DNA from 2 places in the Pseudoalteromonas sp. SG43-7 genome. Region 2 is predicted to be linked to the other one. Evidence: riboswitches for the same ligand, from Rfam matches in the RefSeq annotation. Region 2 holds a riboswitch; the other holds the start of a gene.
What was found. Region 2 has a riboswitch for lysine ahead of lysC (lysine-sensitive aspartokinase 3). Riboswitches for the same ligand answer to the same signal wherever they lie in the genome.

Region 1 (5,923 bases), on a different contig from region 2:
ATACCTAAACGGTCGCCGTCCATGCTTGTTGCGTTCATGGCAGGATTTGCATTTGAAATGTCAAAATCCATATCAGCATATTCTAGACGTGCACTCCAGTAATCGTTAAAACGATAACCAATTTCTGCACCCCAACCAGTTGAATCATCAACGTTGGTACCTGCGCTTCCACGGACATTTTCCCATGAAGCATCGTAATAATCGCCAAAAGCACCGATAAAGAAACCTTCTTTTTCAGCAGCGAAACTTGAAGCGCTAGTTGCAGCTAGTGCTAAAGCAATAGTAAGTGATTTTAATTTCATTGTTTCCTTCCCATTTTCACAATTAAAATTGTAGCTAAGAGACCCTAGCTCAATAAGTTTAACCATAGAGTACCGTATCTTTAGTTAATCATTACTTAACGAAAATATTTAAATGCATATTTTGCAATTTAACTATTTATTAAAATAAAGCGCCCTACATTATAGTTCAGATAAAAAACTTTACCTAACTTGCACATCTATCGATTGTCAGCATTGTAGTTGCTATCACTGCAATTTCAGCCACAACGTTTCTAATATCTTTGGCTTTAATAATTTAAATGCTTAAGCTAATGAGTGCATTATATTGGTTAATTTTAAATCAACAAGTAGTTAAGCATATTTATTTCTTATAATTATTAATAAATAACAGCTTTTAACTAAAGATCTGGATGTATAAACCACATTAATTCATTAATCGTCGCTCAATTTACGAACAATACGACTAACAATCAGCGCTCCGTTATTATGTACCACAAAATGTTTGGTAATTAGTATCCCCATCAACAGGCGGGGAGTACCAAAATGCAGGGCTTGCCAACAATTGGTAAGGCGACCTCAAGGCCGTTAAATATTCATCTAACATGCTGCTTTCACCAGTACTTTCATACTGCTGTATTATGCTTTCAACGATATGATTACGCGGGATCAAGCGTGGGTTGGCTTGGCGCATCAGCTGATAGCTGTGCGTATTTGTTCTGGCTAACCACTTAATAGACCAACCAGCCAAGTCACTCGGAATGGCAGTCTGACCTTGCAATGATTCTGTTAAGGAGTCAAAAGTATTGGTGTAATCAAGCTGATGACTTTTCAGTAAAGTTAATAACTCGGATACTAATTCAGCATCGCCATCTTGATGACCATCAAAGCCCAACTTTTTCGCCCACATCTGTGTAAAGGCTTGATGAAACTGCTCAGCAAAACCATTTATTAATGGGCTTAATAGCTCAACAGCCAGCTCTTCGTCATCGCTAATTAAAGGAATTAAACTTTCAGCTAAACGTGCACAATTCCAATTAGCAATATTAGGTTGATTGCCAAAAGCATAGCGACCTTGGCGATCAATAGAACTAAATACAGTATCAAAATCAAACTGATTCATCATTGCACAAGGGCCATAATCGATGGTCTCACCACTGACGAGCGTATTATCAGTATTCATTACTCCATGAATAAAACCAACGCGCATCCAGCTAACAATCAGGCTAACTTGCTTTTCAATTACCGCACTTAAAAATGCCAAATAACGCGCAGAGCCCGTAGACTTTATCTCAGGATAATGACGCTCAATAGCTAAATCAGCTAAGGCTTTTAAACCAGTAACGTCACCTTGCGCAGCTAAATACTGAAACGAACCGACACGTATATGACTACTAGCAACGCGGGTAACAATGGCTCCTTGTTGTGGTGGTTGACGGTAAACTGTTTCACCACTGGCAACAACTGCCAAACAACGTGTCGTCGGTATGCCAAGCCCATGCATTGCCTCACTCATTATATATTCACGTACCGCAGGACCGATTGCACAACGGCCATCACCTCCACGTGAAAATGGCGTAGCACCAGAACCTTTGAGTTGAATGTCCCAAAGCTGTTGCTGCTGATCAGTGACAGCCCCTAATAAATGTGCTCGCCCATCACCTAAACGCGGTGAAAAATGTCCAAATTGATGCCCTGAGTAACCTAATGCCACAGCAGCAACATCGCTGTTATTAAGATTACCAGAAAAAATTACCGCACGTTCTGATGTGACAACCTCAATATTAAGCTGCCTAGCTAACGTATCGTTCCACAGCAGTAAGTTTGGAGCAATAACAGCACTTGGCTGATCAGCCACAGCAAAATCATCAGCAATCTGGGTGTAACGAGCAACTAATTTCATAGTATTCCTTAAGCTTGGGTTGTTTGTATACCAACGCGATTATCGCCCACGCTGTATGCAACTAACAGACTGAGCTCTTGTAGGCTTAATCCGCTTTGTTGCTGCAATTCATTAAAAAAATGTTGAGCGTTGGCAAGTGACTTTTTAGTTTGTAAACCGCCATCAATTATTTTATGAGCACGGAGATAACTTTCTACATCACGCGATAATAAAAAAGTGTCTTTCCCTAAGGTTCGCAATGCATAAGGGCCGGTGTTACCACCTAAACGCGCCCCATGCTTTTTTAAATACCCCCACAAACCAATAATATCGTCGCTCGGCCAATCTGCAATAAACTGACTAAAACTGCCATGTTCACTTGCCACTTCATGGATCATATACGCATTTTCTGGGATCGTTTGCACTTTTTTAAAGTTACGAACGATTCGCTCATCGGTGGCTTTTTGCTCAAGCATATCTGGCGGCATCATTAATAATTTAGCCACACTAAAATCCCAAAATACTTCCCGAAAACCTGGCCATTTATTGTTGATCACTGACCAATAAAAACCACTTTGAAAAATTTTGCGGGTAAACTCTTCAAGCCATGCATCATCAGGTAAAGCAGTTAATTGCTTTGCATTTTGAGGGGCAACAAGTAAGTGCTGTAACATTACTTCGCTACCTTTTCGCTGTGCCGCTCGTTGATATATATCTTGAAATTTTTCCATTACTCACTACCACTACTTGTTATTACGCTTACTGTAACGCTATTTACGTTGTAAAAAAATGTCAGGAGCACATTGCAGCTAAAAATAAACTTAAAAATATCCAGCCTTGACACCTAGACGGCTAAAATGCTTTAATCTTTTGCATTACCCCTATTAAAGGTGTGAGTTTTAAACGATAAAACTTGCACCATGGGCTAGAAGAGGTGCGTTATTCAGGTAACGTATGTGAGGAGCACACACTCCAGTGATCATACGTGAGGGGAATTAACGCCGAGAAGTAACACTTTTTGTGAAGTTTTACTTCGGGCGACTGGGTTGAATCCCAGCGACTGTCACCAATAACAGCTTGGCTGTTAAAATATTTGGTGGAGAGCTTCTGGTCTTAGCGTAATAAGGCCATAGCGCCCTATTATATTAAGCCCATTCGCTCTTCGAATTATTAGTTCGAACGACGTTAATGTGGCTCCAATCATAAAAGCTTATTAACTCCTCGAATCACTTATAAGTTCGTGAGAGATGATCAATAACTTCAATTTAAATGACTACCCTTTGTGGACGGCACTCGTCACGCCATTTACTGACGCTGGTGAAGTCGACTATGCCACTCTTGATCAGTTAGTTGCACAGCAGCAAGTGGCTGACAATGGTATTTTATTACTTGGTAGCACCGGCGAAGGCCTCGCACTAACACTCAAAGAGCAACAAGCGATTGTTGAACACGTGTGCCAATTAACGCCAACAGTACCGCTGATGGTTGCAGTAGGCGGTATAAATCTAAAGCAACAACTTGCCTGGGTTGAATACTGTAATCAGTTACCCATTCATAGCTATTTACTGGGCACTCCCCTATACGCTAAGCCCGGCGTGGTAGGCCAAACACATTGGTTTGAAAGCTTACTTAATACCAGTAAACATCCTTGCATGCTTTATAACGTACCAGGGCGCAGTGCTGTTGATATTCCATCGGCCGTAATTAGCAACTTGAAAGACCATAAAAACTTGTGGGCACTCAAAGAAGCCAGTGGCGACATTGCTAAATTTGAAGGTTTTAGAAAAGTCGCACCTAATTTAGCTATTTTTAGCGGTGACGATGCACTGATGCCTTACTTTGCCCAGGCTGGCGCAAAAGGTTTAGTCTCTGTGGCTGCTAATGCATGGCCTGTGCAAACCCATGAGTTTGTAAAACGAAGTCTCAGCGGTCAACACCCCAATTTATTTGCCGACTGGTCACAAGCCATTCAAAGCTTGTTTGCTGTCGCAAACCCTATCCCCGTCAAAGTATTGATGCATTTACAAGGGCGAATTAACAGCCCGTACTTACGTCCACCTTTGACGCATCTTGAGTTAACGCAAACTGATTGTATTAACAACGCAAACAACACCATTTTATCTTGGCATTAAATACAGGTTTTTATAATGAGCTGGTTAGAACTACTAAATAATTTAGAATCGGGCGCTGTGCGCGCAGCAACACAAGACGACAACGGCCAATGGCATGCTAACGTTCTGGTAAAACAAGGTATTTTAGAAGCGTTTAAAAATGGCACTAATACCGAATTTCCAGGTGGCTTTGTTGATAAACACAATTTAGCACCACAAGGTTTTGCAGCCGATGCTGGAGTGCGTATGGTACCTGGTGGCTCAAGCGTTCGCCGTGGCGCACACGTTGCTAAGGGCACGATTATTATGCCACCAGCATATGTAAACATTGGTGCCTTTATCGACGAAGGCACTATGGTTGATAGCCACGCGTTAGTGGGGTCGTGTGCGCAAGTAGGTAAAAATGTACATTTAAGCGCTGCAGTACAACTAGGCGGTGTACTTGAACCTATTGGTGCAAGCCCGGTGGTGGTAGAAGACGATGCATTCATCGGTGCAGGTTGCGTGATTGTTGAAGGCGTAGTAGTGAAAAAAGGCGCGGTGCTCGCACCAGGTGTACGCTTATCAGCAACTATTCCAGTTTATGACTGTGTTAATGAGCGCCAGCTGGCTAAAGGCGAGCCTATTCCTGAATACGCGATTGTTATTCCAGGTTCTCGCCCAGCTTCTAATACTTGGGCCCGCGAGCAAGGATTAAGTATGTCGTGTGCATTAATTGTAAAATACCGTGATGAACAAAGTGATGCATCATTGCTGCTTGAAGAGGTTTTACGTTAATGAGCTTTTTGAGCACGCCAGTTAAAACCGCCATTGATGAGCTATCAACTACGCTTGATACACCCTTTTTTATTTACGACCTTGATACATTAAACGCACACTTAACGCGGTTAGTGACGCAAACTGAGGTAAAACTGTGGTATGCCGTAAAAGCTAACCCATTATCTAAAGTCATTCAAAGCTTAGATAACGCGGGTTTTAACTTTGATGTGGCAAGTAAGGGCGAACTTGAGCAAGTACTTGCTCAAGGTATTAACAGCGAGCGCGTGCTCAATACAGGGCCTGCCAAAAGCCCAAAACAAATTAAACACTTTATTGCGCGCGGCGTACGTACCTTTGTTGCCGAAAGCCTTAATCAAGTACGCTGGCTTAACGAGCAAGCAAGCTTACAAAACTGTCAGTTACAGGTATTACTGCGAGTGCAATTACGCTGGCCTGAAGGGGAAAAAAACCCACTTGGTGGCGATAGCCTTACTCCATTTGGTTTAGGTTGCGATGAATGGCAAGCGCTAAATACTAGCGACTACCCAGCGCTTAATTTTGACGGTCTGCATATTTTTCAGTGGGGCAACATGCTTAGCAGCGACAAACTCGCTGAACTTTGGTCACAAATGATTACGCCGTTAACAAAGCTTGCCAACGACTTAGGTATTCACTTAAAAGTACTCGACTTAGGCGGTGGTTTAGGTATTCCTTACACTCTTGATGCACCAACCTTAAGTTGGGATGCGCTCATTGATGCATTAGCTAACATTAAACATGCCGCAGGCGTACAAGAACTCTGGATGGAGCTTGGCCGTTATGCTGTGGGCGAATGCGGTCATTACGCAACGCCTGTCGTTGAGCGAAAACTTAACTATGCCCAACAACAAGTG
Region 2 (5,923 bases):
CTTGTTCATTTGCACTAAAGTTTGCATCAGTTCTAAATCATTCACTTCATCAAATAAGGCACGCATTGGGTCTTTACCTGAGTTTGCATAGTGCTCAATTAAGATATAAATGGTTAAGGCAATCGCGCGGGAAATTTTCCCCATATTGGGTGTACTTTCATCACTGGCAAAGTAATAAAAACCACGGCTGTCATGTTGTAAATCGTGGCCAAGGGCGCTGAATAATGCGCGGTAATGATCAATTTGTTGATCAAGCTCTTGCCACATTACGGTGTCTTGTTCGCTAATGTGATAGCCGGTGACTAATTTTTTATTAATTGCTTGTAGATGACTAAGTTCATCTAAATTTATCTGTGTCATAACGGTTACTCATCCACTGTTGGTGTTTGCTGAGGGTCAACAGGCTTAGAATTAAAAGGGAAAAGAGAAAAATGTTGCCCGGCAATTTTCACGCGCATTTTCTCATCACTTTGATTGATTTCAATATCGGTGTCACTTACCAGCTTTTGATATAAAAACAGCATTTCGTCGGCTTCAAGGTCGGGGTAGCTTTGCTCTAAAAAGGTCAATAATGGTTGTGGCTTTTTACGTTTAGCATTGAAGCGTTTTTTAAAGTTTGCTTTAACATTATTGTAATCTGGAATATTGGGCGTAACAAAAGCAGGTACATCTTGTTGATCAGGAAGTTCGTATTCACTGTGTTCAAACTCAACAAGTGCAGCCATATAAGCGACCATATGGCGCTGTTGCCCCAATGAGAATCGCTGCGTGTCAGAGACAAAATGTGGTTGTACGGCGCTGAGCATATTATCAACGCCATTTTTACGTACTAAACCAAGTACTTTAGCTGCTTGACGAGTGATCATATTATTACGGCGCAACTCTTCACGCAGTGGCATTAGCATATCGGCACTTTTACGCAGGCTTTCGCGACCAACTAAATGCATTTCTAAAATTCGGGTACGTAATCGTTCAAGCATGCGTTTATCTTGATAAGCTTTACCGCTGCGTTCAATATATTCGATTTGCGTGCTGATTTGTGTTTCGATGGTATTAAAACAAGCATGAAAATCGCCACGAATATCAACCATTTCAAGCATTGGTTCAATGTATTCATCAAACGCTTCAATCACCGCTTGATAACGCTTTTGTAATGATTGCACCGCATTATTAGCTTTTGCTTGTTCTACAATATTTAAAATGGCATTTTCGTTGTGGGCAAATAGTTTCATTATTTTACGCACCCGATCATCCATAATGCGGCTAAAACGGCGCATCTCGTCGTAGTCTTCAATACTACCGGCATTGTCTAAACGGTTACCCAAACGGGCTAAATCTTCAACCAGCACGCTAATTTCTTGCGCCAAGCCTAAATGTTCTTCCTGCAATAAAAAAGTGGCAAAATCTGCAATTGCACGGTTAATTTCAAGTTGTGACGATTTAGCCAAGGGAATAATAATATCTTGGTTTAAAAGGCGGTTGGTTTCTTTGTAAATGCGCTCATTTGACCACGTAGGTTGTTTTTGTTTGATCGCATTTTGCACGTCTTTTAGGCTGAAATCAGCCATTTTAAAACGTTTAAATAGCAGCTCTAACATTCCCCAGTGCTCTGTTAGGGTATTTAGCAACTTTTTAGCTGGGATCATAAAACTCCAAAAATCCTAATTTATCTTGTAAAGCCGGCTTGTTAGGCCTCAGCGATTAGTCGTAGAAAAGCAAATTGACAATAGTTTTACACATTCTTTGGTGCTAGACTGCGCGCCGTGTCGTCCTGCGGCTCATAACATACAATTTTTACATTTTTATAAAGGTTGTTCAAACACCATGGTAACTGCAATTATCCTAACCCTGATAACGCTAGCATTCGTGCTCATCGTTATAGAGGATATTATCCATGTAAACAAGGCCAAAACCACGCTTTTCTTTGGTACTTTATGCTGGATTATCTTATTTATCTCGCCGCTTCACGGGCAAAGCCCCGAAAACGTACAACATCAACTTGACCACAATATTTTAGAGATTGCCACACTCTGGTTGTTTTTAATGGCTGCAATGACCTTTGTAGCCTATTTGAACTCCAAAGGTTTTATCCAAAATATTGTGCATAAGATAATGCCCAGTGCTATTAGCGAACGCAAACTGATGTTTTTGATTGGCGGGTTCTCCTTCTTATTTTCGTCGATTTCAGACAATATCACAGCCACATTAATTTCCCTTGCGGTGGTGATGTCGTTAAAACTCGATCCGAAAAAGCTAATTAAATACGCTACGCTTATCATCTTTAGTGTGAACTCGGGCGGAGTGTCGTTAATTACCGGTGATGTTACTACCTTGATGATTTTCCTTGATGACAAAGTTACCATTGGTCACTTGCTATTGTTGGTTGTGCCTGCGTTATTTAGCGTGGCGCTATTGGCCATTATGCTGTCATTTGGGCTCAACGGCCAAGTTGAGTTTACCAAACAAGAGGACCGTCGCATTGAGAAAACAGATATCACTATTGCAGTGATTTTCTTATCAACGATTGTCGGGACATTAACGTTAAGCGTGCTTTATCATGTGCCGCCTTTGTTAACTTTCTTATTTGGTTTGTCGTTGATGTTTTTAGTAGCGCAATTTTTAATGCGCAAAAAAGATGTGAATAAAAAAATCATCGATTATATTCGCGAAATAGAATACGACACCTTGCTGTTCTTCGTTGGCGTATTATTACTTGTAGGCGCCCTGAAAGAAGTCGGTATGCTCAGTAAGTTCACTCACCTTTACGAGTTAATGCCAGCACAATACGCTAATTATTTAATGGGTATATTATCAGCTGCGGTTGACAACGTACCACTAACGGCTGCGTTACTTAAAGCTGAAATAGTGATGAGTCCACAACAATGGTTGTCGTTTACGTATGCAACTGGGGTGGGGGGGTCCATGCTTATTATTGGCTCGGCTGCCGGTATTATCGCTATGAGTAAAGTAAAAGCGCTTACCTTTATGAGTTATTTACGTATGTCGGTGTATTTATTAATCGCTTATACAATTGGTTATATGGGATCGTATTTAGCTGGTAGCTTTATTTAATTGCTTTTATTATTTAAAACAACTTGACAGCTAGACGTCTAAACGATAACTTTCAAAGCCCGCTTAATAGCGGGTTTTGTTATTTAATTGCTAATAATTTAAGTAATTAATCTAACATTCAGAAGAGGTGCGGTACTTAGGTACTTAATGTTAGGCGACGTATGCCTGTAATCATTAAGGAGGGAAGTACTCGCCGAGGAAAGCAACTGGACGTCACAGTGGTTTTTCGGTTTATGGGGCTGAATCCTCAAAACTGTCACCAATTAGGTGGAGAGCTTCTGGCAGTGGACTTTTCTTATCGAGCACCCCCTTGCCAAGTTCTTCTTGTTTTATCGTGGTATGAATGCCACAAAAGGAGACGACATGAATACCCAATTAGCTGCAACTAACTTGCAACAGTCAGCACAAAATCAAAAATCAGACTACGTAGTCGCAAAGTTCGGTGGCACCAGTGTGGCTAACTTTGAAGCGATGAGCCGTTGCAGTGAAATTATTGTAGCCGATAACAACGTACGAGTAGTGGCCGTCAGTGCCAGCGCAGGAGTGACTAATCACCTTGTGACCTTATGTAAAAAAGATTTATCAGCAGATGAGCGCAATGAGAACATTGCTGGCGTTATTGCTATTCAAGAAGCTATTTTAAATGAGCTGTCATTGGATGCTGATTTAGCTCATGGCTTTGATGAAACCATTAAAGCTTTTAAGTCACTTGCCAGTGAGCCACTAAAATCAAAGCAACAACATGATGAGTTATTGAGCTTTGGTGAGCGTTTATCATCCTATTTATTTACTCAGGTACTGCGTTTAAATGGCTTAAATGCGGTGCGTTTTGATGTGCGACAGGTATTAAAAACCGACAGCCAGTTTTCTAAAGCAACCCCAGATGTAGCTGCAACAGCAATGGCCGCAAAAGAGCATTTAATTCCGTTATTAGCTGAACAGGTTATTGTAACTCAAGGCTTTATAGGCAGCGACGCGCATGGTCAAACTACCACACTTGGTCGTGGTGGTTCAGATTACAGTGCGGCATTACTGGCCGAAGCTATAAACGCTAAAAGCGTGCACATTTGGACTGATGTCGTGGGCATTTTTAGCACCGATCCGCGCTTATGTGCTAAGGCTACGCCGATTGTGCGTTTAAGTTTTGATGAAGCGGCCGAAATGGCTACCTTTGGGGCGAAAGTATTACATCCGGCAACTATCTTACCTGCGAGCCGCAGCCATATTAGTGTGTTTGTTGGTTCTAGCCGTGAGCCTGAACGTGGTGGTACCTGGATCGAACGTGAGAAATCACAAATCCCCGGAATTCGTGCTGTCACGCAGCGTAAAAATCAAATATTGTTAACCTTAAAAAGCCCCGAAATGCTTTTGGCTAGTGGTTTTTTAGCTCACGTGTTTACAATTTTAAGTGAGTTTAATATCTCGGTTGATTTGGTAACTACCTCAGAGATAAGTGTTGCAATTACTTTAGATAATGCGCCAAATGCCTCGCGTCCTGAGCTTGATCAAGAATGCCTTGATAAGTTAGCGGAGTTTTGCCACGTGTCGGTTGAGAACAATTTAACCTTAGTGGCATTAATTGGTTCACAAATTCAATTACGTCAGCAAGAAATTAACTTAATGAATGTATTAAGCGATTTTAATATTCGCTTAATTTGTCATGGCGCAAGTAAACATAACCTGTGCTTTTTAGTGGAGCACAGCGAGTCAGACTTTGTTGTGCAAGCGATCCACAGCCGTTTATTAGAAGTTCAAAACGCCGCGTAATTGGGCGGTAGAATTTACCACAGAGCACTGCCAGTCAGTGCTCTTGTCACTTACCACACTGATATCAAACTCATTATATTGACAACTCAGCGCTGTTAAATTTGCTCGCTCAAGTTCAGTAAATACATTGGGGCTGAGTAATTTTGCAATTGGTTGGCTGGTGGCTTTGGCAAGTGCTTCTTTTAAGGTCCATATTCTAAAAAATCGTTCTGCACTTTGCTGATCTTGCGTTATTAAATTTACCTCATCAAGATGATAAAAATGCTTAGCGAGCTTTGCAAATGGGCGCTTCAGGTTTATTTTTTCAATATCAAAACCAAATTCAATTCGTTCTACATTTAATGCAGCACCCACAAAACCATTAGAGTGGGATAAACAACTACGCAATACTGTGTCACGGTCAGTTATATGTAGCAGTAATTTACTGCTTTGCTGGTCAAATTCAGAGCTAATATGGTTATTTGCTAGCTCACGAAATTGTGGCATCGTTCGTTTTACCAAATACTTAAGCAGTAGCCGAGTGGCTAAATATTCTTGCTTGGCTTTGTAACTTTTTCTACGGGTGATAACCGTCAGTTCAAATGGGCTTAATAGTGCGTTTAAATCGAATTCATCGACATTTAACAGCTGGGCGTCAAATAATAAAATAGTATTCGCATTGAACGGCTGCACGCTGTGTTTGGTGATAACGAGTTGCTGTTGAAAAAATAACGCAGGCATAAAATCCACAATTAAAGTGATAAAAGAACAAACATGTTTATATTTTGTGCGGTTGTGCGCTGGTTAATTAAGCCAAGGCAAATTTATTACTCTGTGAGAGTTAAATATGGTTTAATTCACAATAATGAAAAATAATAACAGATTTGTAGATGTATGGCACAATTGCGTGATGGTTTTCAAAGCCGCCTTGGCTTTGTTTTAGCAGCTTCTGGCGCTGCAGTTGGATTAGGTAATATTTGGGGATTTCCCACGCAAGCGGCAAATCATGGCGGCGGCGCGTTTTTACTAGTCTATTTTATAGTTATCTTTTTTTTAGCCTTGCCAGCTTTATACACTGAGTTGTACTTAGGTCATAAAGCGCAAG

Region 1: linked by a shared signal. The riboswitch ahead of dapA (4-hydroxy-tetrahydrodipicolinate synthase) and the one ahead of lysC (lysine-sensitive aspartokinase 3) in region 2 are both predicted to bind lysine.

What each region holds. Positions count from the first base shown of each region.
Region 1 is NZ_JACJEY010000012.1:107,812-113,734, reverse strand. Features, by position in the region: gene H5200_RS07840 (OmpA family protein) at 1-302, opposite strand, end outside; gene H5200_RS07835 (YdiU family protein) at 766-2,181, opposite strand; gene H5200_RS07830 (DNA-3-methyladenine glycosylase I) at 2,190-2,891, opposite strand; lysine riboswitch at 3,082-3,275, shown strand; gene dapA (4-hydroxy-tetrahydrodipicolinate synthase) at 3,408-4,292, shown strand; gene H5200_RS07820 (2,3,4,5-tetrahydropyridine-2,6-dicarboxylate N-succinyltransferase) at 4,308-5,048, shown strand; gene H5200_RS07815 (PLP-dependent decarboxylase) at 5,048-5,923, shown strand, end outside.
Region 2 is NZ_JACJEY010000062.1:3,833-9,755, reverse strand. Features, by position in the region: gene H5200_RS19950 (condensin complex protein MksE) at 1-360, opposite strand, end outside; gene H5200_RS19945 (hypothetical protein) at 366-1,646, opposite strand; gene nhaD (sodium:proton antiporter NhaD) at 1,825-3,072, shown strand; lysine riboswitch at 3,187-3,358, shown strand; gene lysC (lysine-sensitive aspartokinase 3) at 3,436-4,839, shown strand; gene H5200_RS19930 (4'-phosphopantetheinyl transferase superfamily protein) at 4,816-5,559, opposite strand; gene H5200_RS19925 (sodium-dependent transporter) at 5,713-5,923, shown strand, end outside.